DNA from 2 places in the Shewanella sp. 433 genome. Region 1 is predicted to be linked to the other one. Evidence: predicted binding sites of a transcription regulator. Region 1 holds the regulator's gene; the other holds the start of a gene.
The links. Region 1 encodes LexA, which represses DNA repair genes until DNA is damaged. Its sites were predicted from a motif close to TACTGTATNNNNATACAGTA; they were not measured.
Positions count from the first base shown of each region.

Region 1 (16,372 bases):
GCAGGACTCGACCTGCCGCCAGGTCGGTCACGCTACAACTGCACTGCACCCAGTAAGCAAAGTGGGCGTTACTATTGGTTTTCCCAAGCTTGGGTGCGACCTAAAAGCGACGGTACTTGGCTCAAAGAGTAGCGGGTGTTAGCTTAGCCAATGATACGGCGTTTGCTGTTTACAGCGCGTCATTGGCGGTGAGTTGCTGCAGGTCGGCGACCAAGTTTTGGGTCGAGATCTGCGGCAGGCTGCTGAGTTGTGTCAGCTTAGGTTTAACCGTCGCGTAGCGTTCACCTTGCGGTGAGATGAGAGTCATCGAGGCGCTATGATCTACCAGATAATTCTCCCCCTCACCAACCATGGCGTACACAAATCCAAGCTCGCGGGTCAGCGGCAGTAGCTGCGCGTGTGGCGCGGTGACCGCTATAAAGTCAGAATTAAAAAAATTCACATAATCTAATAACTTATCTGGCGTATCACGGCTCGGATCTACAGATAAAAAGATCACTTGTAAATCCAGCTCCGGCGGTAAACTCTGCACTGCAGCGGCCAGCTTTGCCATCGTAGTAGGGCAGACATCGGGGCATGAGGTATAGCCGACAAACACCAGACTCCATTTATGTAATAATTGTTGGTTGGTAAATGCTTGCCCATGTTGGTCAACTAAGTTGAACGGTGATAAAGGCCGTTTAGTGGGATATACATAGCTGGTGGTTAAGCTTAATGGCGGCGTCGCTGTTTGGTTAAGTGTATAAGCGGTTATCGCCCCTAATGTTGCACACACCAGTAGTATGCCCAGCAGCACAATTTTTTTCACAGGCGTTAACTCCATAAATAGTGGTCGACTAACAAAATTAAAAATAAGGCCATAAGATGGTAAATGGAAAATCGAAACACTTGCATTGCTAATTCCGGCTTATCGCGATATTTGAGCTGCCACGCCTTGTAGATAAAGCCACAGCTAAGCAGTGTCGAACCGATTAAGTAGAGCGGACCGCACATACCAACCAGCACAGGATAAAGGCAGGCAAGGGCCAATAATACGGTATAGAGCAAGATGCAGGTTTTAGTAAACTCAACGCCGTGAGTCACCGGCAGCATAGGCACATCCACCTTGGCATATTCGGTTTTACGGTGAATCGCTAATGCCCAAAAGTGGGGCGGGGTCCAGGCAAAAATGATGATCACCAATAACAGGGCATTAGCATGAAACTCGCCAGTGATGGCGGTCCAACCTAATAGTGGCGGCATGGCTCCTGCGAGTCCGCCTACGACAATATTTTGTGGTGTCGCGCGCTTTAGGTAGGCGGTGTAGATCACCGCATAGCCAACGAGACTGGCAAATGTTAACCAAGCGGTGAGTGGATTGACTAAGGCATACAAAAGGATAAAGCCCAGCAATGCCATAGTGGTAGCAAATATCATCGCTTTAACGATGGAGATACGGCCTTTAGGCAGTGGGCGATTGTAGGTGCGCGCCATGAGACCATCTATACGGCGATCAATAAGATGATTATAGGCCGCAGCCGCCCCAGCCATCATGCCGATACCCACAAGGCCAGCAACCAAAGGTTGCAGAGGGACAGCCCCTGGCACGGCTAAGCACATACCCACCAATACCGTAAGTAACATTAACGCCACCACTTTAGGCTTGGTCATCTCTAAATAGGCGCGCCATTGAATATGGCTGGCTGCTGGATTGCTGAGCGTTATCGGTTTTGTCATCGCTGCCTCGCTTATGCTTTACGCCACAGGGTGTAATTAATAAAGATCATGGTCAGCAGCAATAAAGCTGCCCCCGCGTTATGAGCCACGGCAATGCCAAGCGGCAGATGCAGCACGACATTGGCGATCCCCAGCCCCACTTGTATTACTAGTAAGGTGGTAAGCACCCAAGCGCTGCGCTTAATCATGGCCGATCTTGCCTGTATCAATAGCCGATAGGCGAGCCAGAGAAGCAGTGTGGCGGTGATAATCGCGCCCATCCGGTGCGTGACATGTATGGTCATGCGTGATGCGTAATCGAGCACCCCAAATTCGTAGCTGCCTTCTGTTTGGTAGAACAAGTTGAACGCTTGCAGGGGTTGCAGATTATTGAGCCAGTCGCCCTCGCAGATGGGTAACGCAGTACAGGCGAGGGCGGCGTAATTAGATGAGGTCCAGCCGCCAAGCATAATTTGCAGCACTAACACGACAAGGCAGAGTAGTGCGAAGGGCGCGAGTTTTCTCACTTGAGGATCTCCCCCTACAATGCGCAACGGTGTGGTGCGTAAATACAAGAGCCATAACAGCGACAGTAAGCTAAAGCCGCCAATGAGGTGTGACATCACCACTATAGGCATCAGCTGCATGGTGACCGTCCACATGCCCAGTGCCGCCTGAAATAGGAGTAGGAGTGCGATAACGCTAGGCAGTTTTTTAGGGGCATCTTGAATTTTAAAACTGATATATAAAATATACAGTACCAGTAGCCCAAGGGTACCGGCAATATAGCGGTGTATCATCTCTAGCCAGGCTTTTTGGGTATCGACTGTATGCTCGGGGAAGGCTTGCTGCACTTGGCTTAATTCATGGCTTTGTGTAGGCACTTTTAGCATGCCGTAGCAGCCGGGCCAGTCTGGGCAACCAAGCCCAGCATCAGACAAGCGGGTATAGGCGCCCATTAAGATGACACATAAGGTAAATACTAATGTGAGTTTTAGCAGTGGCGTCATCTGCATTAGCCTATCCTCGATAATTTAAGCATCTTGCGTAAATCTGCCACCATGGCCTTACCCAGTAATACTTGCTGATCTTTAGTGTCCACCTGCTGATAACGCATCACCATAGCCCCAAGGGGGTCGACAATGATCAGCTGTTGCTGCGCCAGTAGTGCGCTAACGTCATGACTGGCCTTGGCGGTAGCAAAGTCAAACCCCTCAAGAGCGGGGCGATCGCTATTTTCTTGCAGCAAAATAATGGGGGTGACTCTTAATTGGTCACGTCCTAGGGCAATATGACTTTGGTGTAAAATATACAGGCGGTTGAGGCAAGGGCTATCACAGTGTGCGGGTAACAAGTAGATCATCTGCCATGATTTGGGATGAGGGTTACTCATGTCGAGCTGGCTATATGTGGTATCAGGCATCAGCAGTTCGCCCTTGTTGGTCGCTCCACCGTGATACAGGTTCATGCTGAGCACCAACTTAGCCGCCACCACAGGTAGCACAAATACCAGTAGCAGTATCAATAATGGTTTAGTGCTTTTATGCTTGGGGGAGTTCATCTTAGCTCCTCTTGTTGATCACTTTGTGGCTGACATGGACTCAGCGCAGAAAAAGGCCAACTTCCCGAGACGGCTAGGAAGTGATTACAGGGTGCGGTATCGATAATCGCTGTATTTATGTTCTAACCTACAAGGTCTTGTGATGTTAAGCAACTGCTGAATATTGCCTTGTTTCGTTATTTATTTTGACGCTAAACTACTGTTTTTTAAATTCATTCTCCATACGTATCCCATGAGTAAGGCGAAGGCGGCCGCCATTGCAAACCACTGTAATGCATAGCCGTGATGCTTGTGAGCACTCAAGGGGATGGGCTGCCAAGGGTGTGCTAACTCTATCGGTAGCCTAGAGGTGGGTTGCAAGACCGCTGGGGCCAAGTGATGCTGTAACTGCTGTTGCAGTGCCGTAATATAGAGGTTTTGAATACGCATAGGATCACCGGGCTCAGCAAATAGCTGCTCGCTCAGTGGGTTGAGAGATTTTTGATATAGCCTGCCACTTAAGGAGAGTGAGCTCGTTATTGGCTGCACTTGAGGTAAGATGCGCCGATCGACTCCACCAGGAACAAAGCCTAATTCAACCAGTAATGCCGTTTGATACGAGGCAACCTGCATCACTTGCAGCACCAAATAACCGACTTTGCCGTTATAGACTTGGTTGTCGAGCAGAATAATGGGGGTATCGGTTGGGCTGACGTCGACCTTTAAACGGTAACCCGTTAGGGTCGTATCTGGTGCCATAGCCAGCAGTTGGGCATATGACAGTGGCGCAGAGGCTTGGCGAGCGGTTAATTGCTGCTGCCATGCGACTTTTTCATCGGCACGACTGAGCTGCCAAAACCCGAGCTTGACCAAGATGCTAAACACCAGCACAGTAACACAAACAACCAAGGCGGTTGTCCATGACAACCCACGTTTAGGAGCCTGCATGAGTGCAATATTGCTATTTAAAGTCGTGCTAGTGTTACTGCTTTTTTTCATCATTTTTAATCTTGGGCGTGCGTTGTTTATCTTAGTGAAAGGGGATAGTAAGGTACCCATGAGCCAATATTTAGGCCGCCGGGTATTGTTTTCGCTATTGGTGATCCTACTGCTGTTACTGGCACTAGGCTTGGGGCTAATTGCTCCCAACCCTAGGCCTTATTAGCTACAGCACATACACAAAAATAAATAAGCATAGCCAGACCACATCGACAAAATGCCAATACCAACTGCCCGCCTGAAAAGCAAAGTGCTTATCTGGGGTGAAGTGACCTTTTAACACTCTAAAAAACAACACCAATAAGAAGATGGTTCCTAAGCTCACGTGCATGCCGTGGAAACCGGTGAGCAAGAAAAAGGTGTTGCCATAAACGCCAGAGGAGAGGGTCAGCCCCATCTCCTGATAAGCATGAGCATATTCTTCAACCTGTAACAGTAAGAATGCCAATCCGAGTAAGATGGTCAGCCCCAGCCACAGGGTAAGGGCGGTGCGTTTACCTTTTTCGAGATTGACATGGGCAAAGTGTAAGGTGACCGATGATGTGAGTAATATGATGGTGTTGTACAGTGGCAGCCCCGTCCACCCCATTGCTTCGGTTTTAGTGCCATCTGGCGTGGTGACCAAGGGCCACATCGCTTCAAAGGTAGGCCATAACACTTCGTGAGTCATGGCGTTATTGGAGGCCCCACCTAGCCATGGCACGGCTATCATACGGGCATAGAGTAGCGCGCCAAAAAAAGCGGCAAAAAACATCACCTCTGAAAAAATAAACCAGCTCATCCCTTGGCGAAATGATCTGTCCATCTGTTTCGAATAGAGTCCAGCCATCGATTCGCCAATCACGGTTCTGAACCAGCCAAAAATCATATACACAATCACTGCAATCCCGGCAGTCAGAATATAACCGCCGCTCGATTGCTCGCTATTGAGCTGCTGTATATAAGTGCCAGCCCCAAAGGCGATTAAAAATAGCCCGATGGCGCCTATTATGGGCCAGGCACTTTGCGCTGGCACATAATAGTGTTCGTGTTTAGTGGTCATTTTGCCGCTCCTTGCTCAACAGCGCCGACATAACCCTTGTCGGTGATGTTGTAGAGAGTATAGGAAAGTGTCAGTGTCGATATCGTGTCTGGTAGATCGGGATCGACATAGAAAATTAGCGGTAATGCAGCACTACCTTGCGCCGCTAACCGCTGCTGATTAAAGCAGAAACACTCGGTTTTATTAAAGTAGGCTGCCCCCTGCCCAGGAGATACCGAGGGAATGGCTTGGCCTACGGTGGTCGCGAGCGCTAGGCTCTTAGCGTTAAAGTTAGTGCGTACAAGCTCGCCAGGGTGAACCTGCATACGTTTGACCTCTGGCGTAAATTCCCATGGCATATCCTGTTGTATATGAGCCATAAATTCGACGGTCACCATTCGCGACGTATCTATGGTCATCGGCTTGTAGGTCGACGCTGTCGATTGTGTCTTGCCGTTAATGCCCAGTTGCTCACATAGCACGTCGTATAACGGCACTAAGGCAAACCCAAAGCCAAACATGCCTATCGCGCCAGCGATTAGCCAGATGATCAGCTTGCGGTTTGATGCTGCCAGGGGCTGGGACATGTTATTTCACCTCGGGAGGAGTCGAGAATGAGTGATAAGGAGCCGGGCTTGGCAGAGTCCACTCTAATCCCTCTGCACCATCCCAAGGTTTAGCTGGTGCTTTTTCACCGCCCTTGATGCACTTAATCACTAAGGCGAGAAAGATAAACTGCGATAGCCCGAAAGCGAAGCCGCCAATAGAGACAATTTGGTTAACATCAGCAAATTGAATTGCATAATCAGGAATTCGACGCGGCATTCCCGCGAGTCCTAAAAAGTGCATGGGGAAAAACAACACGTTAACTGAGATAACCGAACACCAAAAATGCAGTTTACCCAGCTTCTCGTCATACATATGTCCAGTCCATTTAGGTAGCCAATAATAGGCGGCGGCCATAATGGAGAAGATAGCCCCTGTGACCAATACATAATGGAAGTGAGCCACCACGAAATAGGTATCGTGATACTGGAAATCCACCGGAGTAATGGCCAGCATCAACCCCGAAAATCCGCCTATGGTGAACAGTATGATAAAGGCGATGGCAAACAACATAGGCGTTTCAAAACTGAGTGATCCGCGCCACATGGTGGCGACCCAATTAAAGACCTTAACCCCAGTTGGCACCGCGATGAGCATAGTACAATACATAAAAAACAGCTCAGCAAATACTGGCATGCCGGTGGTAAACATATGGTGTGCCCAAACCAAGAAGGACAAAATCGCAATACTGGCAGTGGCATAAACCATAGAGGAGTAACCAAAGAGACGTTTGCGACTAAAGGCGGGCACAATAGCCGATATGATACCAAATGAAGGTAAGATCATAATGTAGACTTCAGGGTGGCCGAAGAACCAGAAAATATGTTGGAACATCACAGGATCGCCGCCACCTGCTGCATCAAAGAAGCTGGTGCCAAAATATTTATCCGTCAGCACCATAGTGACCACCCCTGCAAGCACAGGCATGACGGCGATCAACAAGAAAGCGGTGATTAACCAGGTCCACACAAATAGCGGTAATTTCATCCAGCTCATGCCGGGGGCGCGCATATTCACAATCGTCACCACCACGTTGATGGCTCCCATGATTGAGCTGATCCCCATAATATGGATAGAAAATACAAACAGTGCCGTGCTATCAGGGCTATAAGTGGTGGATAGCGGAGCATAGAATGTCCAACCAAAGTTGGGGCCTCCACCTTCCATAAAGAGTGAGCTTAATAATATGGTAAAGGCGAAGGGTAAAATCCAAAAGCTCCAGTTATTCATCCGTGGTAGCGCCATATCGGGCGCGCCAATCATCATGGGTATTAGCCAGTTTGCAAGCCCTGTAAAGGCGGGCATGACGGCACCAAACACCATGATCAAGCCGTGCACTGTGGTCATTTGATTAAAAAAGTTGGGCTCGACTAATTGTAATCCAGGCTGAAACAGTTCGGCTCGGATCACCATGGCCATGGCACCGCCAGTAAGAAACATAATAAAGCTGAACCATAGGTATAAGGTGCCGATATCTTTATGATTAGTGGTAAATAGCCAACGTTTTATGCCGGTTGGGTGAGCTTCGTGGTGTTCGTTAGACTCTTCAATATGAGCGGCATCCATATTGGCTTCGCGCGTTGTTGTATTCATCATGCCTCCCTATTGACCATGTTGACTAACGTCAGCGGCTTGGATGATATCACCGACATCATTGCCCCAAGCGTTACGCTCATATGTCACCACAGCCGCTATCTCCTGTGGTGTTAGCTGTCCAGCGAAGGCTTGCATTGCGGTGCCCGCCTTACCATTAACCACAATATCGATATGTGCTGTGACTGGGCCGGTGGCAATGGCGCTGGCTTTTAATCCGGGGAACACTCCTGGAAGTCCCATGCCATTTGGCTGGTGGCAGGCGGCGCAGCGTGCCATGTATATCTGCTCACCTTGGGTCATAAGTTCATCCATAGATAAGGTTTGCGATAACGAGGCTTCGGTTGCGGCGGCGGCGATTGTGGCTTGGTTTTTTTGCTCATCGATCCAGAGAGCAAAATCGGCCTCAGACAACACTTCAACCACTATGGGCATAAAGCCATGGTCCTTACCGCATAGTTCAGCACATTGGCCGCGGTACGTGCCGGGTTTATCCACGCGGGTCCAAGCTTCATTGATGAAACCGGGGTTAGCATCTTTTTTTACCGCAAAGGCTGGCACCCACCAAGAATGGATCACATCATCTGACGTCATCAAGAAACGCACTTTTTTATTAACGGGAAGCACTAGAGGTTTGTCGACTTCTAATAGATAGTTTTCGCCCTTCGTTTCACTGCCTTCAATTTGTGCTCTTGGGGTAGCGAGTAAACTGTAGTATTCGATATCGTGATCAAAATAACTGTAATGCCATTTCCACTGAGAACCTGTAACCTTGATGGTGATATCCGCATCGCTAGGGTCTTCCATGGCGATAAGAGTTTTAGTGGCAGGGATCGCCATCAGGATCAAGATGACAAAAGGGACGATAGTCCAAGCGATTTCGACTTTAGTGCTTTCATGAAAATTGGCAGCCACCGCACCTTTGGAGCGACGATGGTTAATGATGGAATAGATCATCACCCCAAACACTATGATGCCGATAGCGCAACAGATATAAAGAATGGTCATGTGAAGGCTAAAAACCTTGCCACTGATCTCAGTTACCCCTAGTGTCATATTAAGGGGCATATCGGCTGCGAATATGGGTGGGGCTAGTAATAACCCGAGCAAGCTATACCACAGATGCTTCACTAGACTTCTCCTCTGTCAATTGCGAAGGCAACTACAAAGAAAAGTTACACAGTATGTCTCGGCTCTATGCAAACTTTTCAGTTCCCAAAAAAGCAACGATGACTTCACAGTGCGCTGGTGGTATTGCTGTTGTTATTGCTGGTGGTTACCACGCTTGCACTTACGGCTGACTATATCAGGCTAATTTCCGCTTTATTGGACGCAGTGAGAGATCTACACTCGTTGGCCAATGAAACAGACCACTAAATTGTTCGGATATAACAAATAATCGTTGATATCTATTACTAACTTAATCGCTGTTTAAATATTGATCAAGATCACTTTTTTTTAATTTTTTTAAAACAGCAACAAAAAAGCCCCTCGCGGGGCTTAAGTATGGAAAGTTTGAACTGTAATGCTAGTGCAGTGAACTAAATAATGATGCTTGTTGATAGCCCAGATCTTGCTCTGTCAGGGCTGTTACAGGTAAGTGACTATTATCATCTTCAATCACAACACCTAGAGCCTGGGTACTTTTGGCGACCAATTGTAAGCGGCGGCAATCGCGAGCATCGAGTGCTTGGGTCCAACTGATCACCGCACTGGATGTACCACTAGTAAGCGCTTTTTCCATCGCCCACAGTGCTTCAACTTCATCTTTGGTGTGCACTAATAAGATTCTATCCATGCGTACCCCCGCATCGGCGAGCATCTGCTTATAGCCAATATTCGGTGGGCTAATCAGTACGACCCACTGGCCTTGTTGGCTTAATCTTGCTAATTGCGGTGTTAGCGCTTGCAACTCATGCTTACCTTGGGTACGACTCGATAATGTCGCAATGGTACTGTGCTGAGTTGGTTTGTGTTGCTTATTCATATCGACCCAAAGGCCGGGATGTCGCGGGGCATTACCCATTAGATTATTCATTGCCAATCTCCGTTGCGGATAACACCTACGGCCAGCCCTTCGATGCTAAGGCTTTGGGTAGATAGGTCGACGACTATCGGTGAATATTCTTCATTTTCGGCGTGAAGATATACAGTATTACCTTTCTTTTCAAAGCGCTTTACTGTGACATCATCTTCGACGCGAGCTACGACAACCTGCCCATTACTGGCTTGCTCCACCTTATGCACCGCAAGTAGATCGCCTTCGAGAATACCAATATTTTTCATGCTATCGCCGCGGACTCTTAAGAGAAAATCAGCGCTTGGGCGAAACATCGCTGGGTCAACTTTGTAGTGTTGCTCAACATGTTCTTGGGCCAAAATGGGTTCACCGGCAGCGACTTGTCCAATCAGTGGTAAACCAAGATCTTCGCTATCATCTTCTTGAGTTAGCTTAATACCTCGCGAGGTCCCAGGCATTATTTCGATGCAGCCTTTTTTGGCTAAGGCTTTTAAGTGCTCTTCGGCCGCATTGGCGCTTTTAAAGCCTAGGCGACGAGCAATTTCAGCTCGGGTAGGCGGCATGCCTGTATCGGCAATATTGCGTTTAATTAATTCTAATATTTCAGCTTGTCTAGGGGTTAATGGTCTCATTACAGATCCTGTCTTTCCATACAGTAACTGTTAGTATATACAGTATTTAAAGTAGCGCAAGGATTAAGCATATTTTTGTCGGCAATGTGGTGGGATTTGCTTAAAACTGAAAATAAGGTCGCAGATTTATTTTTATTGCAATCTGACTTTTTTAATTTAAATCAATGTTATGAATTTAATTTTACGGAAAGGATTCATTGAGTGTCGCTGAGTGGCGCGATTGCTCTCTTATCTGTTGAGACGATTTCAGTGCCAAGTTCGGGCGGTGAAACAAATAAGCAGGCTATAGGGTTTGGTTGCACCATGCACCTGCATTTATCCTTATCTTATGTCATTGAGCGAGGAGCTATTATGGCTTACTGGCGATAAGATCATCTAACTGGTGGTGGTAATCATGGATTGCGGGAAAGTCGGTAAATATTTTATGGGGCTTTTTACTATCAGGATTGCTTATGCCAAGCAAATACCCAACTCCAGCTTGTTTGGCGGCATGTAAGATAGCTTCGCTGTCATCGATAAATAAACACCGACTGGGTTGCAATTGATATTGGTTAAATAAGCTAGACCAAAATTGAGGGTGCTCTTTAGCAAAACCTGTTTCATGGCTGGAGATCATATGGTCTAACCCTTGCGCGAGCTCTGTGTGTTCTAGTTTGAGAGCTAGGCTTTGAGGATGGGCATTGGTCACTAATATTCTGGTTTTATGCTTTTGAGTCAATGCGCGTAGAAATGGCATGCTGTCTTGGCGTAACTGTATCCTGTCGGCCAATGTGCGTTGCAGCTGCACAATATCCAGTTGCAGTTGTTGCTGCCAGTAGTCGAGGCAATACCAATCCAAGGTGCCAACCACTTGGTCGTAGGCTTGTTCTACCAAGACATTAGCTTCATTTAGAGAGATGTTTCTGCTGTGACTTAAGGTTTGCGGCACTAGCTTGAGCCAAAAATGGCTATCAAAGTGTAAATCTAGCAGTGTGCCATCCATATCAAGCAGTACAGTATCGATTTTATCCCAAGGAAACATAAGGTCAGTAAAAAAATTCTATCGTGAGAGTTGTGGATTAGGCCCATCATAGTAAGATTGAACTGTGATGCAAACGTCATTTTATCAGGGACATTCATGTCGGACCAAAAGCCACAGATATTACATACACAAGTTGTTGCCCAGAGTCGGTTATTTCAAATTGAACAAGTGCACCTGAAATTTTCTAATCAGGTCGAGCGCCAGTATGAACGTATGAAAGGTAATAATCGTGGTGCCGTAATGGTGGTCCCTGTGTTGGGTGAGCAACTGCTGCTGGGCAGAGAGTACGCCGCAGGAACCCACAGCTATGAACTGGGCTTTCCCAAAGGGCTGGTTGATCCGGGAGAGACGCCTGAGCAAGCCGCTAATCGGGAGCTGCAGGAGGAGATAGGCTTTGGGGCTAAAAAATTAACCCATTTGATGGAGTTAAGTCTGGCGCCCAGCTATTTTGTCAGCAAGATGCAGATCTATATTGCAGAAGATCTGTATGAGAGTCGCCTTGAAGGCGATGAGCCCGAGCCAATAGAGGTTGTTTCTTGGCCGCTTGCACAGTGGTCAGGGCTATTGGCATTGGAAGACTTCTCAGAGTCTAGAAGTGTGAGTGCCTTGTTTTTAGCCCAGAAGCATTTAAAACTAAAATAGTTATTTCAATTCGGATATATGCATTACCTGTCTAGGTTGTTGGAGTTGTGATGAAGCCAGAAGAGTGTGTGGAACAGGTGATCGCCATCGCCGTTGAAGCGGGAATGGCCATCAAAGATATTTACCTTGAAGGTAGCTTTGATAAAGAAATTAAGGCGGATAATACCCCTGTGACGTCTGCCGATCTCGCTGCGCACCAAATTATCACCGCTGCGCTGACTCAGCTGACTCCTGATATTCCTGTGTTATCTGAAGAAGATGCCGACATCCCGTTATCCGATCGCGTCGATTGGCCCAGGTATTGGCTGGTCGATCCGTTAGATGGCACCGGAGAGTTTATTGCTGGCAGCGGCGACTTTTCGGTGATCATCGCGTTAGTTGAGCATAATCGCCCCATTATGGGGATTGTTTATGTGCCCATGACCGAGGTGATTTATTATGCCATCGCGGGACTGGGGGCTTATAAGCGCTCAAGTAAAGGCGAGCAGCGTATTGCCAGTCGTCAATTGACACTCGATGATTCGCGCTCATTGCGCTTGGCGGTCAGTCGTCGCCAAGATCCGCAGTCGGTATTAAAGCTACTGAACCAGCCTAAACATTGTGAGCTCGTGGTGCTCGGCGGGGCAGCGCTTAAAAGTTGCTTGGTCGCCGAAGGGCGCGCCGATTGTTATGTACGCATTGGCCCTACTGGCGAGTGGGATACCGGCGCGGCACAAATTATTGTCGAAGAGGCGGGCGGGCAGATCATGGATCTTGAACTGCAGCCGCTCAGTTATAACGAACGTGAATCGCTCGAAAACCCTAATTTTATCGTGGTCGGTTCGACCCATTTACCTTGGGATGAGTTGTTAGTCAGTGAATAAGCCCGTTGATATTACCCTGCGTGCGGCGCAAAAGGGCGAACTGGCCGGCGTTTATCGGCTTGAACAGCGTGTGTTTGGCGAACATTGTTATCCGGATTTCTTTTTTCGTCAGAGTTTCGATTGTTGGCCAAGTGGTTTGCGTGTTGCAATAGATCACAATAATCGTCTTCTTGGCTATCTCCTAATGGTGCCAAGTGAGCTGCGGCATATAGGTTGGATATTATCTGTCGCCGTGGAGACACACGCCCAAGGCCGAGGTATCGGCAAACGTTTTATAATCGATGCACTTAATCACTTGGCGCCGTCGGTCACTCAGGTAATGCTCACTGTGGACCCAGCTAATCCAGCGCGTCATTTATACCTAGCATTGGGGTTTGTCGAGTTGCAAACAGAAGCTGACTATTTTGGCCCAGATGCATCACGGGTGGTGATGTGTCTGATGCGCTAAGCCTTGTCTATTGTGCACGGCCACAGCTTGGCAATGGCTTATATAACCCTCTACTGCCGTCTAAATGGTTAGGCTAACCTAAGGTCGCGGCAAGCTGGAGCAAATATGCTGTTAACAAAACGATTTTTGCCCTATTTTGTCACCCAATGTTTAGGCGCATTAAACGATAATATTTATAAAAATGTTTTACTCTTGATGGTGGCTTATAGCCAGATCAATGAGTTGCCAATCAGTATTAATTTATTTGTTAATTTGGCCGCAGGCCTGTTTATTTTACCCTTCTTTCTTTTTTCCGCTCATGCCGGGATGCTCGCTGACAATATGGACAAGGCGAAGCTTATCCGCAGACTCAAACAACTCGAAGTGGTTATCATGTCGTGCGCTGCGATGGCGATGTTGTCTCAAAGCTACATGGTGATGTTACTGCTGTTATTTTTAACCGGCTGTCAGTCGGCCTATTTCGGGCCGGTAAAATATTCACTCTTACCGCAAGTATTGGCCGAAGAAGAGTTAGTTACGGGGAATGCTTGGGTCGAAATGGGCACATTTTTAGCTATTTTAAGTGGCACATTGAGCGCCGGGCTGTTGATGACGAGTGCGCATGGGATTGTCGCCAGTGCCTTGATTGTCTTTGTACTTTCCCTGTGTGGTTATTTGGCCAGTCGTGCCATTCCGGCTTTGCCTTTACAGCATGACGCAACCCCAATTCGTTTTGCTCCTTTATCTGGCACGTGGCACGCCATTACCAAGGTGAGAAAGACGTCAAGCATCTGGGTGGCGATCATCGCCATTAGCTGGTTTTGGTTTCTCGGTGCCACTTACCTAACGCAATTTGCTTATTTTGCTAAGTTACATCTGTCGTCTGATGCTAGCGTAGTGTCGCTATTATTAGCGCTATTTTCGGTGGGTATCACGGTGGGCTCCTTTTTGTGTGAACGCTTATCCTATGGTCATGTTGAGTTAGGTGTCGTGGCTTTAGGCATGGCGGGGTTGACCCTGTTTGGCCTCGATTTAGTCTGGGCTATTCCACCAGCGCCGTTAGATCCCTCGTGGGTTTATAGTGTGGGAGACTTTATCGCCACAACAGCGCATTATCGACTGATGTTTGACTTGTTGATGGTGGGGGTCAGTGGGGGCTTGTTTATCGTCCCGTTGTACGCTTTTATCCAGTCGCGTGCTGCGCCGGGGGAATGCGCACAGGCGATTGCTGCTAATAATATTGTTAATGCGCTATTTATGGTGTGCTCGGCGTTATTGGCCATGTTACTGCTGGCGGGATTTGGGTGGAGTATCCCTGAGTTATTTACCTTACTGGCGGTTCTTAATCTGGTGGTCGCTGCCTATGTTTATGGACAAGCGCCAGAGTTTCGCTGGCGCTTTATCAGTTATCTCTTTCGTCATGTGCGTTACCGCTTCTGTGTTGAAGGGCGTGAAAAACTGCCCAAACAGGGGGCAGTGCTGCTGGTATGTCCTCATATCAACCAGTTCGATGCTTTGTGCGTGATGGGCGTATCGAGTCGTCCGGTGCGCTTTGTTATGCCATCCTCTATCATAGCGAGCTCTGTTAAGCCGACTGGAGCGATCCCTGTGGCTATGGGTGAGATAAGCGGCGCAAGCAATAATGAAGCATTAACCATGATTGAGCAGGCGTTAGCCAATGGCGAGTTACTGTGCCTGTTAAGCGATAATTTAACCGCGAGTGATGCCATGACGGCGAGTTATCAGGCTCAATTTAACGCCTTGATGGCAAGTTTCGCAGTGCACCATCCCGTAAAGGTGATACCGCTTGCAATGAGAGGATTAGCAGATCCGAGTGAGAGTCAAGCAAACACACTTCAACCGCGGCGGGTTTGGCCAAAGGTGTCGCTGATTGTCGGTGATGCCATGGCGGTATCTCAGGTGAGCGCCGCGTCACTGCAACAGCAAATCACCCGCTTGATGACTGCCGCATCATAAAATCAAGACCCCGGCTTAAAACCGAAAACTCATTATCTACATTTTGGAGCTTAGCTTTGGGGGTGAAATAATCCTAAATAGCTAAGCTATCTCGGATTATTCCATCGTTTTACTCGAATTCAGGTGAGTGATTCAGTCACGTTTAATGGCGATCATGTCATTAAGTGATGTTATTGGGTGTGTATTGATCGAGCCACTGATGCACAGCTTGATGATCACCTTTAAAAATAATCCGATCGGCTTTTTTATCAATCTGATATTGGTACATAGGATCGTAGTATTTACTCAGCAGCACGTTTATCCACTCGAGATGAGCAGCTGTCGTGCCCTGGCTTTGTTGTGCATGTAAGGCATGATTCACCATCGCCTGCAGTTCATCATGTTGTTTGCCGCCAAGGCGTTTTTTTATGCCGCTGATGCTTTGCGACAAATAATCGGCAAAAGCGATAAAGCCGGCCTCTTCGCCGAGGCGATCAAGATAACCTTGATGCATCTTATGGACATATTCGTCGAGCAATCGGTTTAATCTGGCTGTTTGGCTCTCATCTAATACCACCACTTTTGCCACTTGCATGCCTTTATAAAAGGCTTGTGGTAGCGCCGAGCGACCAATGAGGTAGCTCTCATCTTCGAGCAGTAACGATTTGGCTGCGCTAGCTTGGTGTTTTAGCAGTGCCACAGCGAGGCTATTTTCGAAGTTGATCTGCGAAGGTTGCGGCTCGTGGTAGCGGCCAAAGCTTGAGCCGCGATGATGGGCAAGGCCTTCTAAATCCACGCCTTCTGGGCGCTGTAATAAAAAGTCCGTTTTACCACTGCCGGTGATGCCGCTGAGGATCAACATGGGTTTTACCCTAGGGGCTTGATCTATGGTGTCTATCAAAAACTGACGCATCGCCTTATATCCGCCTTCGATATAGGGGACGGATAGCCCAGCCTCCTTAAGCCATTGCTGTGTCAGTTGTGAACGCAGTCCACCGCGGAAACAATATAGGTAAGCATTAGGGTGACGAGCAAAATACTCGCGCCATGCATCGACCCTTTGTTGTTTGATATCACCATGAACGAGCGTATGACCTAAGGCAATCGCGGCGGCTTGGCCGCGTTGCTTATAACATGTGCCCACCTGTTCGCGCTCATCATCTTGCATTAAGGGTAAGTTAGTACTGGCCGGAAACGCCCCTTTATCGAACTCGATGGGCGCGCGCACATCCATTATGGGGTGGTCGTTGATGAACAGCTGGGTGTATTGGTTTTTAGAAACCATAAGTGGTGACATTAGCGCAGTTCCACGAGTTGCTTCGTTGCGGGTTTGGTGACCAAATGACCAATACTGATT
Region 1 is NZ_CM181703.1:183,695-200,066, reverse strand. It holds gene AC5YB1_RS00995 (polysaccharide deacetylase family protein) at 1-132, shown strand, start outside; gene AC5YB1_RS00990 (SCO family protein) at 170-823, opposite strand; gene cyoE (heme o synthase) at 814-1,716, opposite strand; gene AC5YB1_RS00980 (COX15/CtaA family protein) at 1,728-2,711, opposite strand; gene AC5YB1_RS00975 (redox-active disulfide-containing membrane protein) at 2,711-3,256, opposite strand; gene AC5YB1_RS00970 (SURF1 family protein) at 3,437-4,183, opposite strand; gene AC5YB1_RS00965 (DUF2909 family protein) at 4,182-4,400, shown strand; gene AC5YB1_RS00960 (cytochrome c oxidase subunit 3) at 4,401-5,276, opposite strand; gene AC5YB1_RS00955 (cytochrome c oxidase assembly protein) at 5,273-5,842, opposite strand; gene ctaD (cytochrome c oxidase subunit I) at 5,844-7,454, opposite strand; partial or broken gene coxB (cytochrome c oxidase subunit II) at 7,473-8,585, opposite strand; gene AC5YB1_RS00940 (cell division inhibitor SulA) at 8,983-9,492, opposite strand; gene lexA (transcriptional repressor LexA) at 9,489-10,106, opposite strand; gene yrfG (GMP/IMP nucleotidase) at 10,456-11,127, opposite strand; gene nudE (ADP compounds hydrolase NudE) at 11,224-11,769, shown strand; gene cysQ (3'(2'),5'-bisphosphate nucleotidase CysQ) at 11,820-12,632, shown strand; gene AC5YB1_RS00915 (GNAT family N-acetyltransferase) at 12,625-13,080, shown strand; gene AC5YB1_RS00910 (MFS transporter) at 13,186-15,036, shown strand; gene mnmH (tRNA 2-selenouridine(34) synthase MnmH) at 15,197-16,312, opposite strand; gene selD (selenide, water dikinase SelD) at 16,312-16,372, opposite strand, start outside.

Region 2 (16,372 bases), 1.9 Mb from region 1:
TGACGCCGAAGAAAAGTATGTTGAGACATTAAATGAATTTGGTCTCAGAGAGGCTGAATGGTATCTGTGTGCCCGTGATACCAAAAAGCCATGTCTAATGGAGCCATATCTCTATGAGATCAGCCCAGGTAAAAATGAGTTAATGACATCGCTTATCTCACCAGTCGTAGTGGCGGGGCAGTTTAAAGGGGTGGTAGGTGCCGATGTAAACTTACCTATCTTCCAAACGATGATCGATGAACTATCGCAAAAGTTATATAACGGCAACGCCAAGGTCACTCTAGTTAGTGCTAAGGGCCTAGTGGTTGCAGCGAGTCATTACAGTAAAAAAGCGCGTCCATTAGCAGAATCTATCGATAGCGCGTTAGCTAAGCAATATCTGTCTTTACACCGTAATGGTGGCTATTTAGATGTGGGTGATAATATTGTTGTTGCCTACCCCATTAGTATTCCGTTGGCCGATGTACAATGGGAGCTATTGATTGAAGTAGCAAAACAAGATGTGTTTAAAGAAGCCATCGCAATGGATAAGGCGATGACCGAAATGGCTTCATCGCTTGGTAGTTTGTTGTTGATCATTGGCAGTATTGTGTCTGTGATTGCGGTGGTAACCATTAGCCTTGTTATTCGCAACATTATCGCGCCTCTTAAAGTGATCCAAACTCGAGTCGAGAACTTAGCCAGTGCTGAAGGTGATTTAACCCAAACCATCAATGTGGAATCTCACGCCGAATTGATTGCGCTAGGGGGCGGCATTAACAGTTTTATCACTAAATTGCGCTTACTCATTGGCGAGATGAAAGTACTGGCTGAACGCTCACAAGATGAGAGCCAAACTACTGCCAATATTGCCCAGCAAACCCGTGAGAGTGTTAATCGTCAATATAGCGAAATTGAAAGTGTTGTCACCGCGGTCAATGAAATGAGCGCAACCGCCCTTGAGGTGGCTAAAGCCTCAGAGCAAACCGCGATGGAAACTGAGGCGATGAATGCCAATGCTAAAGCGGGTGAAGACAGCCTTAGTCAAGCGATGAATTATGTGACGACCATGTCTCATGAGTCCTTATTAGCGAAGGAAGCAGTGAGTAAAGTGGCAGAGAGTAGTACCAATATCAGTAAGATCTTGGAGGTGATTAGCGCGATTGCTGAACAGACAAATTTACTGGCATTAAATGCGGCGATTGAAGCGGCGCGAGCGGGTGAACAAGGTCGAGGTTTTGCTGTGGTGGCTGATGAAGTGCGAGCACTGGCGTCAAAAACCCAGACCTCAACCGATGAAATTGGTAAATTGATCGATTCGCTGCAGCAAGAAGTTAAAAGTGCTTCGCATATTATCGATCAAGGTGTGGAGGGGGCGCAGCGCGCCGTTGAGCAAACTGAGTCCGCTTTAACCTCGCTCAATACCATCGTTGGTCAAATTGAGGAGGTGTCGAGCCAAGTGACTCATATTGCAACAGCAGCAGAGGAGCAAAGCGCGGTGACGGAAGAGGTTAATCGCAACATTACAGGTATTTCTGATTCCGCAGCAGAATTGGCACGGCTTGCCGATGAGGCGCAGCAAAGTAGTGTTAGCTTAGCCGAACTGGTGACGCAGCAGCATCAACAATTAGGTAAGCTCAAAACCTAATCACCACATAAGGTTCACGCTGTATACCTGCCTAACCGTGAGCATTGTGCTTACGGTTAGGCCATTAAGGCTAATGACACTTACATCACGCTACAGCACTATATTTGTTAGTTTGTCATGGCTCTTTTACCCGACAAAGCCAGTCAGCTGCATTGGCACTAGCTTCTTCTCCTCTATTGTACTTGATCTTAAATCGCCCTACACCTTATCGCCATATCCGCTGAACTTAATTCGTATCTTTGGGTCATAGGCTGACTCCTCAGTGCAACTTTATCCTGTTTTACATTTGCAGCCTGATCTGACTTAGGTTAAAGTTACTGTTAATTTATACAGTTGTTTATCCTGGCTAACTGAGTGCTATGATTTTATATATCGCCGAGAAACCCAGCCTTGGCAGAGCCATTGCTGATGTATTACCAAAACCGCTAAAAAAAGGCGACGGTTTCATTACCGCGGCTAACGGGGATTGTGTCTCTTGGTGTATCGGCCACTTGCTTGAACAAGCGGAGCCCGATACCTATGACAGTGCATATAAATCATGGAAGTTTGAACACTTACCTATTATTCCTAGCCAATGGAAAATGAAACCTAAGCCGAAAACGCGCAGCCAATTAACCGTGCTGCGTGGCCTGGTAAAACAAGCATCTCAGTTAGTCAACGCAGGGGATCCAGACCGTGAAGGGCAGTTGCTGGTGGATGAGGTGATTGCGCATCTTGGAGTCAAAGGCGATAAGCTTAATCAGACCATGCGATTATTAGTGAGCGATCTTAATCCACAAGCGGTTAAACGCGCTTTAGGTCAGTTGCGCAGTAATCGCGAGTTTATTCCGCTGTCTACCTCAGCCTTAGCGCGTTCACGCGCCGACTGGCTCTATGGCATGAACATGACCCGAGCTTATACCCTTCAAGGGCGCAAAGTGGGCTATCAAGGCGTGTTGTCGGTTGGCCGAGTACAAACCCCACTGCTTGGGTTAGTGGTTCGCCGCGATGCCGAGATAGCGCAATTTGTCAGTAAACCGTTTTATGAGGTATTGGCTCATTTAACCACAGACAAAGATCAAAGCTTTAAAGCCAAATGGCAACCCAGTGAAGCCTGCTTGCCCTACATGGATGATGAAGGGCGTGTGCTATCTAAAGGCTTAGCCCAAAATGTGATCAGCCGTATCAGCCATCAAACTGCCGTGGTTACTGGGCTTAACAGTAAAGATAAACAACAACATCAGCCGCTACCTTATAGCTTGTCATCACTGCAAATTGATGCGGCTAAACGCTTTGGTATGAGTGCAAAGACGGTGCTCGATACTTGCCAGTCGCTGTATGAACGCCATAAGCTGATCACTTATCCGCGCTCAGACAGTCGCTATTTACCTAAAGAGCAGTTGGCGTTGGCGCCCAGTGTGATTAAAGCCATCATTGGCGGCGCACCTGAGTTAGTCCAAGGCATTGAATCGCCTGATCCAAAGATAAAATCGAAGGCGTGGAATGACAGCAAGGTTGATGCGCACCACGCGATTGTGCCAACAGAAAAATGCGCTAACTTAGGCAGTTTGAATCAGGCTGAGCAACAAATTTATCTGCATGTGGCGAGGCAATATTTAGCCCAGTTTTATCCACCTTATCGGTATCATGAAACTCAGGTTGAAGTGGAGATTGTTAAGGGACGCTTCACCACTAAAGCCAAGCAAGACCGTGCACTTGGCTGGAAACAACTGTTTCCCGCAGCATCGTCAAGCAAAGCGGCACCGCAGGATGAGGCCGATACGTTGCAGCAGTTGCCACCTTTGATTAAGGGGCAAACGCTACGTTCGGGGCTGGCGGAGTTAGTCGAGAAAAACACCCAAGCGCCGAAAGCGTTTTCGGATGCAACCCTGCTGGCGGCGATGACCGGCATTAATCGCTATGTGACCGACCCTGAGATCCGTAAAATCTTAAAAGATACCGATGGCTTAGGCACAGAGGCGACCCGCGCAGGCATTATTGAGTTGCTGTTTAAACGTGGATTTTTACAACGCCAAGGTAAATCGATTGTCGCGACCGAGGTCGGTAAAGGGCTGATAAACAGTTTGCCAGACTCAGCCACTACGCCCGATATGACGGCCTTATGGGAAAGTCACCTCGATGCCATTTGTCGTAAAGAGGCAAAGTATCAGAGTTTTATGACGCCATTAGTCGACTCGCTCAAGCAGTTAATTGCCCAAGCCGGTGCTCAATTACCCGCATCATTGCAAGGGGTTAAAGCCCCGAGTGGCCAGTTTAACAAGCGCCGTGGTAAGGCAAGTTCAGCTAAAGCCAGCACCTTGGCCGGTAAAAAATCAAGTGGGCGCAGCAGTCGTACCAAGGTGAAGCCACAAGGTAAAAGTTAACATTGAGTTTGAGGTAATAACCCGCTCTACAGCCCACTTTGTCTTTGTGGCTGTGTTGTCTTAACCTAGTGGCTCAGCTGAATTTATGTATATAAAAGACTACATGCAAACAAGATAATAAAACGCCAGCTGGAGATTGCTGGCGTTGTTTTGTGAGAGATCTTACTTAGCCTTTCGACAGAAGCTGTTTAGGCTCGCATCGACTTTTCGCCGCGGCACAAACCAACGACCCCAGAGCGAGAGACTTCAATCACTTTGGTGACTTCACCGATAGCACTGATAAAGGCGTCAAGTTTTTCTGTGGTGCCGGTCATCTGTATGGTGTAAAGCTCGGCGGTGACATCGACTATCTGACCCCGAAAAATATCGGCAGTGCGCTTCACCTCGGCGCGTCCAGCGCCTTTGGCTTTAACTTTCACTAACGCCAGTTCGCGTTCGATATGGCTGGACTCGGTGATATTAGCGACCTTTAAGATGTCGATAAGTTTATGCAGCTGCTTTTCTATCTGTTCTAACACCGCGGCGTCGGCCACCACTGTGATGTTTAAACGCGATAGGGTCACATCATCAGTCGGTGCAACGGTTAAACTCTCAATATTGTAGCCACGCTGGGAGAACAAGCCGACTACACGAGATAATGCGCCGGGTTGGTTTTCAAGTAACACAGAAATAATACGACGCATTAGCTTTTCTCCGTTTTGCTTAACCACATTTCATTCATCGCCCCGCCGCGAATAAGCATAGGGTAAACATGCTCAGTTTCATCGACACTAATATCAACGAAGACCAGTTTATCTTTCATCGCCAGTGCTTTTTCTAGACCAGCCTCTAACTCTGCTGGATCGCTAATGGTCATGCCCACATGACCGTAGGCTTCGGCAATTTTGGCAAAATTGGGTACCGAATCCATATAGGAGTGAGAGTGACGTCCTGAGTAGATCATATCTTGCCATTGCTTAACCATGCCAAGAAAACGATTGTTTAAGTTGATAATTTTAACTGGCGTATCGTATTGCAAAGCGGTGGATAGCTCTTGAATGTTCATCTGTATCGACCCATCGCCTGTCACGCAGATCACTGTCTCATCAGGCATTGCCATTTTTACGCCCATCGCCGCCGGCAAACCAAATCCCATGGTGCCTAAGCCGCCAGAGTTTATCCAACGACGGGGTTTATTAAAGGGATAATAAAGCGCAGCAAACATCTGATGTTGACCTACATCAGAGGTTACATAGGCATCGCCATTGGTTAACTTATGCAGAGTTTCAATCACTTGTTGAGGCTTAATTCGGCCACTGGTTTTGTCATACGCTAAGCTGTCCTGTGAGCGCCATTGATTGATTTGGCTCCACCACTGGTCAATCGCCGTTTTATCGTTATCCAGCTGACTGTCTTCTGCCAGGCGCGCTAGCATATTATCCAGTACACTGTCTGCCGAGCCGACGATGGGGATGTCCACATGTACTGTCTTAGAAATCGAGGACGGATCGATGTCGATGTGTAAAATCGTGGCATTTGGGCAATATTTTTCAACGGCGTTAGTGGTGCGATCATCAAATCGCACCCCAATGCCAAAGATTAAATCTGAGTGGTGCATGGTCATATTCGCTTCGTAGCAGCCATGCATACCGAGCATGCCAACGCTGTTATCGTGGGTGCCAGGAAAGGCACCCAGCCCCATTAGCGTGCTCACCACTGGGATCCCCAGTTTTTCAGATAGGGTAAGAATTTGCTGATCGCAGCCAGCGATAACCGCCCCGCCGCCCACATAAAGCACAGGTTTTTTTGCCGAGAGCAGTGCTTGTAAACCGCGACGAATTTGGCCTTTGTGGCCCGAGGTCGTCGGATTGTAGGAGCGCATATTGATCTCTTGCGGATATTGATAGTCATGCAATATCTGTGGGTTCAAGCAATCTTTGGGGATATCGACGACGACGGGGCCTGGACGGCCTGTCGCGGCAATGTAAAAGGCTTTTTTGATGATCTCTGGAATATCTTTAGCATCGGTCACTAAGAAACTGTGCTTTACCACAGGCCGTGAAATACCAATCATGTCGCACTCTTGAAAGGCATCATTACCGATAAGGTTGCTGGGCACTTGTCCTGATAACACTACTAATGGAATAGAGTCCATGTAGGCTGTGGCTATTCCGGTAATCGCATTGGTCGCACCTGGGCCAGAGGTCACCAGCACCACTCCCACATCGCCCGTTGCACGTGCGTAACCATCGGCCATATGCACGGCGGCTTGTTCGTGCCTAACAAGGATATGTTCGATACCAGATTGTTGATGCAAGGCATCATAGATGTCGAGAACAGAGCCACCAGGGTAGCCGAAAATGTGTTTAACGCCTTCGTCGATAAGTGAACGGACGATCATGCTGGCGCCGGATAACTTCTCCATTGTTGATCCCTCAATAGTTACCGCTACGGTATGCAGTATCTTGCAACAGCGACGGTAATCGCTTGAAATGATAAGCTTGAAGGGTACTTCAAACTCGTTAATCACTCGTACATCAATGTGTTAGCCTGTTAGCTTGAGTGACTGCCGTTATCGAGCAGAATTTCATCATATAAAATAGTGCTGTTAAATCAAGCGTTTTATTTAAATATTTTAAGTATATGAAAATAAATCGGGTGGGTTGTTGCCATTTAGTTGCGGGCGGCGCAGCAGTTAATACTGCCGTTGACCTTAAATAGGAGCAAGGTTTTGGGTCTATGGTTTTTTAGGGGCAAGGTTTGAGATGATGGTTTGGGATCTATGATTTGAGTCTATAGTTTGAGGCCTATGATGCACCAGGCTCATAGGCAGAATCCCCCCAGCTTGAGGGGGATTAAGTTATTCAGCTTGTTCTGGTTCGTTATCGGAAGCCGAGTTTATGTGATTGGCTAAAAACTGGCATAGGCCCACCAATATCACCGCGGCTAACATCAGCGCGGCAAAGGGCACCGCAGTGCCTGTATAAAACAGCGCCAGCAAGGGACCGGCTAATGCGCCGCAACCAAAGCGTAAGGTGCCGATAACTGCAGTTGCCGTGCCTGTTTCTTGCTGAAACTTCATCAGCACTATGGCATCGGCATTAACCGACATTATGCCTAAGCAGCCCATTAACGGGATCAACATGGCGACGGTGTAGTGATAACTTAAATCGGCTAAGTTAACGCTAAGCAGTGCAACTCCAGCGACACTTGCCAGCAGGGTGGCGACTTTGAGCATGCGTCGTGAGCCATATTTCACCACAATTTTGCTATTGACCACATTCGCTAACATCAGTGCGCCGACATTAGTGCTAAATAGTATTGCAAACAGTGACTTATCTAAACCAAATACCTCCATGTAGACAAAGGGCGAGGCGGTTAAATAACAGAAAAAAGCAAACGAGGTGAGTACGCCACTGGCCAAATTGAGTTTAACCCCGGGCTTAGTAAACACCACAGCATAGGCGCCAAAGAAGCTTTTTTGACTGCGCTGCGCACCGCGCTCATCACTGGGCATCTTGAGTTTGGTTATGACTAATAGCAACAATAAGAGTGCATAACCGCTCAGCGTAAAAAAGATTAAATGCCAGTCTCCGAGCTCTAAAATAATACTGCCTATCGTGGGGGCGATAAGCGGGGCTAGCATCATGATCAAGCTGACATACGACATCCCTTTAGCAGTATTTTTGCCATATACCTCTTTAATATAACCGGGTACCACAACCGTTGCTGCAGCGCCGATAAAGGCTTGTAAAAAGCGTAAGCTTAAAAACAGCTCGACATTCGTCACAAAGGCTAAGCCAAGACTCACCAACATAAAGCCACTGAGTCCAATAATCACCAATGGCTTGCGACCTACTTTGTCGGCGATTGGGCCGAAAGTGAGCATGCCAAGGGCATAACCCGCCAGATAGAGGCTTAGTGATTGCTGTACTGTGGTAATGCTTGAATTAAAGCTCAATGCAAGGGTTGCCATCGCCGGCAAATACATGTCGATAGCCAGTGGCGTAATCGCAACAATCGCCGCTAGCATGGGGATCAATAGCGTTAAATTTAAATGAGTCACGCAAGCCTTGTCGTGCGATGGTGGGACAGACGCTGTGTTCACTGATACCTCTTGTGATACGAAATTAATTAACATTGCAGCGGATAACGCTTGGTTAAGCGTTATCGAGGAAGATGAATGATTGTACGAGATCGCGCCCCCATTTGGCTAACGGTTTGTGAGCGATATAACCTTATTAGCAGGGGACGTCTATGTGAATAATTGTCAGCGAGGGAGCGCGGATGAATGGATGCTTTATTTGGGCTTTTTTATTGCGTCTTACTTTTTAAGAACAAGGGGTCACCTGTAAAAATAACCGCCTCACCACTGTCGAGCCAGGTGGGGTATTTGACCATGATAGCGTTAAACATTTCGCTATTAAGCAGCGTTTGCAACCAAGTTTGCACCTTGGGGTAGGGCGCTTGCTGCCACCAAGGCAAGTCGACATGGGCAAATTGACGAATAAACGGAAAAATAGCGATGTCAGCGAGGCTCAACCGTTCGCCAAGTAAATAGGGACCGATTTGCAGTTGCTGCTCGAGCCTGGCAATAAAATGCTCCCCTTGCTCTCGATAATCCTCTGCTTGTTGCTCTGGGTGACGATCGGCGTATTTGTATTTATCTAAGTAAGGCTTAAAGTCATGATCGTTTTGCTGGATAAGCGCTTCAGTTAACGCCTGTTGTGTTGGTTGGTCCAAGCGGCGTAAATCTAAAGGATCGTTATGCTGTAATGCCCAATTGATAATATCGAGACTTTCATCGATAACAGTGTCATCTTGCAGGATTAACACGGGTACAGTGCCTTTCGGGCTGGCTTCAAGCATGGCCTGAGGTTTATGTTTTAAGATGATTTCACGTAACTCGACCGTGCGTTGCGCAAGCCATAATCCGAGTCTAGCGCGCATAGCGTAAGGGCATCGACGAAATGAATATAAGGTGACGCGGGGCATAACTCTCTCCTTTCTTAAGTGACTATTTTCACTGTTTTGAGCCAGATCGCAAATAAAATCCCAATTGTTTATGGCTGAGGTTGTCATTGCGTGTCGGCCCTGGCGATAGACCAATAGGGGCGGGGCGTTTATAACGGTGGAATACTTTTGGGGTAAGGTGAGGGCGTGCACTTTGTCGTTAACCTGCGGATTTGATCTGGTTGTTTGCAATAACCTTACTCTTTGTGCCTGTTTATTCGAGTGTGATTTAGGTAGAATCACGCTCCAATTTTGCGCCTGAAATCACATTTTTAGGCGGTTTACATGCACTGGGGATTACGCCTCAGCCAGCATATAGAGGAAAGTATGTCTCAAGTCGTTGTTTGTGCGCTATATAAATTTGTATCTCTGCCTCATTTTGCCGAAGTTCAACAGCCGTTATTGGCTCAAATGGAATCAGTGGGCATCAAAGGCACCTTGTTATTAGCCAGCGAAGGCATCAACGGAACCGTTGCCGGTACACAAGCGGCTATCGATTCACTCTTGGCGTGGTTAGAGCAGCAGCTAGGGCTCGACCATATTGTCTACAAGTTATCATTTGATGCTGAAATGCCTTTTTATCGCACCAAAGTGAAGCTTAAAAAAGAGATTGTCACTATGGGCGTTGAGGGGATCGATCCGCGTAAAGTGGTCGGTACCTATGTTAAGCCAAAAGATTGGAACCAACTGATTTCAGATCCGGATGTCCTCCTTATCGACACCCGTAATGACTACGAAGTAAGCATTGGTACGTTTAAGCATGCGGTTGACCCAAAGACACAAACCTTTAGAGAGTTTCCTGATTATGTGAAGGAAAATCTTGATCCGACTAAACATAAAAAAGTCGCCATGTTCTGCACTGGCGGTATTCGCTGTGAAAAGTCGACCGCTTACTTAAAAGAGCAGGGATTTGATGAGGTCTACCACCTTGAAGGCGGCGTGCTGAAATACTTAGAAGAGGTACAGCCTGAAGAAAGCCTATGGCAGGGTGAATGTTTTGTCTTCGACAACCGTGTGTCAGTCAATCATCGACTCGAAAAGGGTGAATACGATCAATGTAATGCCTGTCGCTTACCGATCACCGAGGCTGATAAAGCCAGTGAGCATTATGTCAAAGGGATCAGCTGCCCACATTGTGTCGATAAAGTAACGGACAAACAGCGTGAGCGTTTTGCGGAGCGCGAGCGCCAAGTTCAGTTGGCTAATGCTCGCGGTGAGTCTCATATTGGTAGTGACGTTAACTCTGTGATTGAGCAGCGCCGTTTACATAAATTGGCCTTGAAGCAGGGCCAACAGGATGAACGCCAAGGCGATAAAGGCTGATCTCTCTAGCTTTGCCCGCTGTGAATAGGCCGTGGTATTAGCGAACGGTATAAAACTGTGCTTATTTAGATTTTTTTGTAATGAGCATTGGCGTTTTGTCTACAGTGGCTATACTGAATTTACTGCTACAGATAAGTTGCATCGGGCGACAACTCTGTATCTCCAGCAGGGTTAATAGTGGTTTATGGGTTGGTGTTGATAGGCTGCCACTATTAGCATTTTTAGTAAGAAACTAAGGCGGGTATTGTATTAAGCAATGCTCGCTTTTTCTTTGTATGGCAACATAAACGTGAGCCATCACCTTGTTTCAGTGTACCTACCGTTCCCATTAACGATTGTGTATTAAGTCTGCTCTCACATCAAATTACTGCTTACCATTTAATTAAATAGGCAGCTCACACCGTTTAAGTTCAATCACACTACTGTTGGCTAACTAGATGAAGCCGCGTGTTTTATTTGCTAGTGACTCTTATGATGACTGCATTTTTTTTGCTGCACCTATTTACTTAGCCTGCTAAGTAAATATAATGCTTAGCAGGCTAAGTATTATTCCTGATGATTTAATCCATTCTTTGGCCTATCGGTATCAACAAGCGTTGCATATGAAGTTAACCGGTGGCTGCATAAGCTATCTGCGTTAGTTATTAGGCTCGACATAACATTGGCGCCAGACTAAATACTGCTAGGCAACATAATAGAGGTAGTGGATGAGTTGTTATCCGCTAATACAAGGATGAGTACTATGAATAAGAAAAAGATCAAGCAGTTAAACCATACCCAGTCAACGACCGAGCATTCTCAATTGTCGTTAGGTGAGCATTTAGGCCGATTACATCGGTTGTGGCGCATGGTTGCAGACGCCGAGTTGGCACCACTTGGCTTAACACATTCACGCTGGACTGCGTTGTGGAAGCTATATCGTCTTGGGCAAGATATAAGCCAAAAGCACCTTGCGGAGGCATTAGAAATCGAGTTGGCCTCACTGATGCGAACGTTGGGCCAGTTAGAGCAGCAGGGCTTGGTGATGCGCCATTGCTGTGAGCACGACAAACGTGTCAGACGTGTAGCCTTGACTGAGGCGGGACTAGCAGTATTACATCAAATGGAAGCTAAAATCATTCGGGTACGCGCCGAGTTGCTAGCTGGGATCAGCCCAGAAATGCAAGCACAGTTTGAACACACACTTAATCAAATTAGTCATAATGCGGCGGCAAAGTTACAGGCTACCGCATCTAAAGCTCAGGAGTAGTATAAAGTATATGACGCCAGATCAACAATTTACGCGGTTAGTCAAATTTGCCATGGTGGGCTTTTTGCTCCTTTTTAGTTATTTTTTAGTCGCCGATATCAACATGCCGCTAACGACTCAGGCCATGGCGACCCGCACGATCACACAAGTGGCGCCGCAGATCAGCGGTAGAGTGGTGCAGGTCTATGTGAAAAATAATCAACAAGTGACTCAAGGCGAGCCGCTGTTTAAGCTCGATCCTAGCGAGTATCAACTCGCACTAGAGCAGGCCGAATTAGCCCTTGAACAAGCAAAGCAAGATAACGCCGAACTTGATGCCTCCATGGCGGTGGCAGAGGCTGACGTGGCAGCCAGTGAGATTAATGTTGCCTTAAAGCAGCGTGAAGCTAGGCGCATACAATCGCTTTATTCCCAGCACAGCGTGTCGCAACAGATGGTAGATCAAGCACGTACCCAAGTGAAATCTAGCTTATCTCAGCTTCATGCCGCTAAGGCACAATTAGCTAAGATCAGCACGCTTCGTGGTGCTTCGGGTGACAATAACCTTAAGTTACGCCAAGCACACAATAACCTTAAAAAAGCACGTTTAGCTTTGAGTTATACCCAAATACATGCCGATCATGATGGGGTTGTTACCAATGTGCAGCTCGCGTCTGGCTATATGGTGAGTCATGGCTCACCTGTGATGGCCTTGGTGCTTGATGATGTTGATGTTATAGCCGATTTTCGAGAGAAAAGCCTGCGTCATGTCAGTCGCGATGCCAACGCATGGGTGGCGTTTGATGGTCGTCCAGGCCAGATCTATCACGCTAAGGTCAGTAGCGTTGATGCGGGTGTCAGTGCAGCGCAATTTGCCGCCGATGGTCGCTTGGCGACACCAGAAGAATCTAATCGCTGGGTACGTGATGCGCAGCGTTTTAGATTGCATCTTGAACTCGATCAACCCTTGATGACTCGTTTACCCGCCGGGGCTAAGGCCACAGTACAGTTACAACCTGATAATTGGCTGTTTAGCCAGTTAGCAAAGCTACAAATCAAGTTTATTAGCTTGCTGCATTTCATTTACTGAGACGGCTATGCAATTAATACGTCACCACCCAATGAGCCACAATGATTTGAGGCAATGTCTGCGTATTGCCACTGGTGGAACATTGGGTTTTTTGATCAGTAAACTGATGGGATTTAATTACGCCGTCTTTTTTACTGTGACTCCCATGTTATTGCTTGGACTCGTACCCGTTATCTCGGCTGCTGTCACGAGACAAGTTCTTGCCTCATCGGTACTGTCGATTGTTGAAGTGGGTCTGTTAGCTGGCTTTTTTGGGGGACAGCCGATTGTGATGAGCTTAATCGCATTCGTGCTGTTTCTGTATCGTTTTGCGTGCATGTCAAAAGGCAGTTTATTTCTATTTGGTGCCAACGGTGTGATCAGTTTAAGTATCATGCTGCACTTTGCCAGTTACCCGGCTACTAATGTAAACGATCTGATATTTTGTAATTTTTGGGGGCATATTAGCTCGATCTGTATCGCTTTTTTAATGATGGCTCTCTTCCCAGATGTAACGCCGCGAACGGCGCACTCTGGGGAGAGCAAAGCGCCTCACCGCATGCGGCATGAAGCCTTACTTGGGGCATCTGTCGCGACGATCTCCTTTTGTGCCTTTCAGGTATTAGATCTACAAGACTCATTATCGGCCCAGGTAACGACTTTAATTTTGCTGTTTCCTATGCATTGGAATGGCGCGCTCGACTATGCTCGGCGGCGTGCTCTGGGTACCATTTTAGGGGTAAGTTGTGGTTTAATCATCCAGCTGTTGCTGTATAACTGGTCGCACGAACTCTTGTTGTTATTGCCCCTGTTTTGGCTATTCACTTTGCTGTTTAGTCAGGCGCATATTACTGAGGCGATGGGGTCGGGTGTAGGCTTTGCTGGATTGACCACGTTTGGGATTTTATATGGGCAGAATTTAACCCCTAATAATGACCTTATCTTTAGCGGTCTTTACCGTACTAGCAGTATTTTAGTGGCTATCATCGCGACGCTGATTGCTTGCTATCTTGTGCATAGAATATTAAATCGCTTCGAAGCCACTCGCTTTGGTCATTAATACCGGTGTGAATTCTGCACTCTCGTGTATTTAGGCTTAGGCGGTGTTTGCACCGCCTTTATCGGACTCAGGCTAACGTTCAGCCTGATCATTATCATGCGCAAAATCGTCATCGGCCGTGCTACTTGTATCGCGATTGTCACTCGCCGCGGTTTCACTTGCAGCCATTGGTAAGTCGTTAGGCAGGGTTTTATTCATCACACCATTGAGTAATTCCATCGGCAGAGGGAATAAAATCGTTGAATTTTTCTCGCCAGCGATCTCCGTTAATGTTTGCAGGTAGCGCAGTAAAATGGCATTAGGCTCTTTAGCCAGGGTTTGCGCGGCGGTGACCAGTTTAGCCGAGGCTTCCATCTCACCCGAGGCATGGATCACCTTGGCTCGACGAGTTCGCTCAGCTTCCGCTTGCCTTGCAATAGCCCTTACCATGGTTTCATTCAGATCCACATGTTTAATCTCGACATTCGATACCTTAATGCCCCAACCGTCGGTGCGACTATCTAATATGGCTTGAATGTCGGTATTGAGCATCTCTCTGTTGGCGAGCATCTCATCCAGTTCATGCTGCCCTAGTACCGAACGCAGAGTGGTTTGTGCTAGCTGCGAGGTGGCTTGTAAGTAGTCCTCTACATTAATAATCGCCTTTTGAGCATCGATCACTCTAAAGTAGATGACCGCATTGACCTTAACAGACACATTATCGCGGCTGATCACATCCTGGGTGGGCACGTCCATCACCACGGTACGCAGATCCACCCGTACCATTTGTTGGATCAACGGAATGACGATAATCAGTCCTGGCCCCTTTACTTGGTAAAAACGTCCCAGCATAAAGATCACGCCACGCTCATATTCTCGTAAGATTTTGAATGCACTAAACAGTAACGCCAGTAGCAAAAAGCCTAGCGCGATAAAAAACACCGAGGGGTTATAACTAATTGCGTCCATTGACTATCTCCTTAGAGGACTGGGCTGGAGTCGGGGTGACTGTTAGGGTTAGGTGGTCTCGAGCAACCACCAAAACCCGTTGATCCGTATGGGTCGGTTTATCGCTCACCGCGGCCCAATGTTCGCCATCAAGGCTGACAAATCCTTTTTCAATAAATCCTTCTACCACTATGGCTTGTGCACCGACAATGGCATCATCACCACTCACGGTTTTATGTTGGCGTTGCCGCCACAGGGTGGTTAATACCCACAGTGAAAAAAGCAGCGCTGTGACGGTGACTGCGCCAATGAGCGGTAGCGAAATTGCAAAATGCTCTACATCACTGTCGATAAGGAAGATAGAGCCTAGGGCAAATGCAATCGCACCGCCAACACCAAAAATGCCAAAGCTTGGCACCATAGATTCGGCAATCAACAGGGTGATACCTAATAGCATTAAGCCTAGTCCGACATAATTGATCGGCAGTAGCTGAAAAGCATATAACGCGATAAGCAGTGAAATTGCGCCAGTCACTCCTGCAACCCCGACACCTGGGCTATAAAACTCGAGCAATAAGCCGTAAATACCAATTAACATTAAAATGTAGGCGATATTGGGGTCGGTAATGGTGGCAATAAAGTGATTACGCCAACTGCGTTGATGCTCAACTAGCTGAGTATTGCTTAATTTTAATGTGATTCGCTGCTCTCCCATATCGACTTGGGTGCCATTGAGTTGAGTCAGAAGATTGGGCGCGTCATCAGCGATAAAGTTGATCACGTTTTGATCTAAAGCTTCTTTAGCCGTAAGGGTGGCAGCCTCGGTCACTGCGCGCTCAGCAAAGTCGATGTTGCGATTGCGCAGGGTCGCTAAGGCGCGAATGCTTGCAATGGCATCATTTAACACCTTACGCTCCATTGCACTGCTGTTATCTGTAGTGGTTTGTTTATCATTATTATCGCCGCCATTTTGGTCACCTTGATCGCCGGGGCTAGACTCTTTAGGAGCAGGGTCATTGGGTGAGGGTGTATTAGGGGGAGGTGACATAGGGCCCCCCATTTTAACTGGGGTTGCAGCACCTAAGGTTGTGGCTGGCGCCATTGCCGCAACATGGCAGGCGTACAAAATATAGGTCCCTGCGCTCATGGCTCTGGCACCGGAGGGTGACACTAAACACGCGATAGGAATTGTTGATGCCAAAATGGCTTGGTTGATGGTGCGTAAACTACTGACAAGGCCACCGGGCGTATCCATAGTGATCATCACAAGTGGCGGCCGCTGCGATAAAGGAAGCTGATTTGCTTGAGTGATCTCGCTGACTAAGTATTCGCTGACAGCAGGGCCAATGGCCCCTTCAAAGCGTAATAATGGCACACTCTGCGGGGGGCCTGCTTGCTGCTGACTAAGTTGCTGATCAGCAGGTTGCTCAGTTGGCGTAATGGGGCTTTTGGTCTGCGCCATAGCCATACTTGAAACACTCATCATCACACTCAGTAAAAGCAGTACGAACACCCCTTGGATAATCGTGATTATCTTATTGGCCTGAAGGGGCGTAATCCATCGCCAATTTAGCCGTGTAGGGGGGAGTCGCCCACGCTTGTGTTTCCATCTTGCTGATTTTAGTCGTGCAGTCATAACGGCATCCTAATTTTAGCTAATCTTAAGTTTAGTCTATTTGGTCTTTTAGGGGGCGGCGTAATATTGAGGGGCGTAATGAACAAGGCCGTTAATAAACAGTGTTGGTACTTGTATGAGTCTGGCTAGTGCAGGCTATTTCAGAAT
Region 2 is NZ_CM181703.1:2,109,749-2,126,120, forward strand. It holds gene AC5YB1_RS09300 (methyl-accepting chemotaxis protein) at 1-1,627, shown strand, start outside; gene AC5YB1_RS09305 (DNA topoisomerase III) at 1,987-3,990, shown strand; gene ilvN (acetolactate synthase small subunit) at 4,179-4,673, opposite strand; gene AC5YB1_RS09315 (acetolactate synthase 3 large subunit) at 4,673-6,394, opposite strand; gene AC5YB1_RS09320 (multidrug effflux MFS transporter) at 6,830-8,077, opposite strand; gene AC5YB1_RS09325 (glutathione S-transferase) at 8,284-8,964, opposite strand; gene trhO (oxygen-dependent tRNA uridine(34) hydroxylase TrhO) at 9,310-10,305, shown strand; gene slyA (transcriptional regulator SlyA) at 11,048-11,554, shown strand; gene AC5YB1_RS09340 (HlyD family secretion protein) at 11,565-12,623, shown strand; gene AC5YB1_RS09345 (DUF2955 domain-containing protein) at 12,631-13,662, shown strand; gene AC5YB1_RS09350 (slipin family protein) at 13,735-14,610, opposite strand; gene AC5YB1_RS09355 (NfeD family protein) at 14,597-16,051, opposite strand.
Region 2: AC5YB1_RS09305 (DNA topoisomerase III) is a predicted target of LexA. The motif match lies at 1,943-1,962, and genes of this name have one in related genera.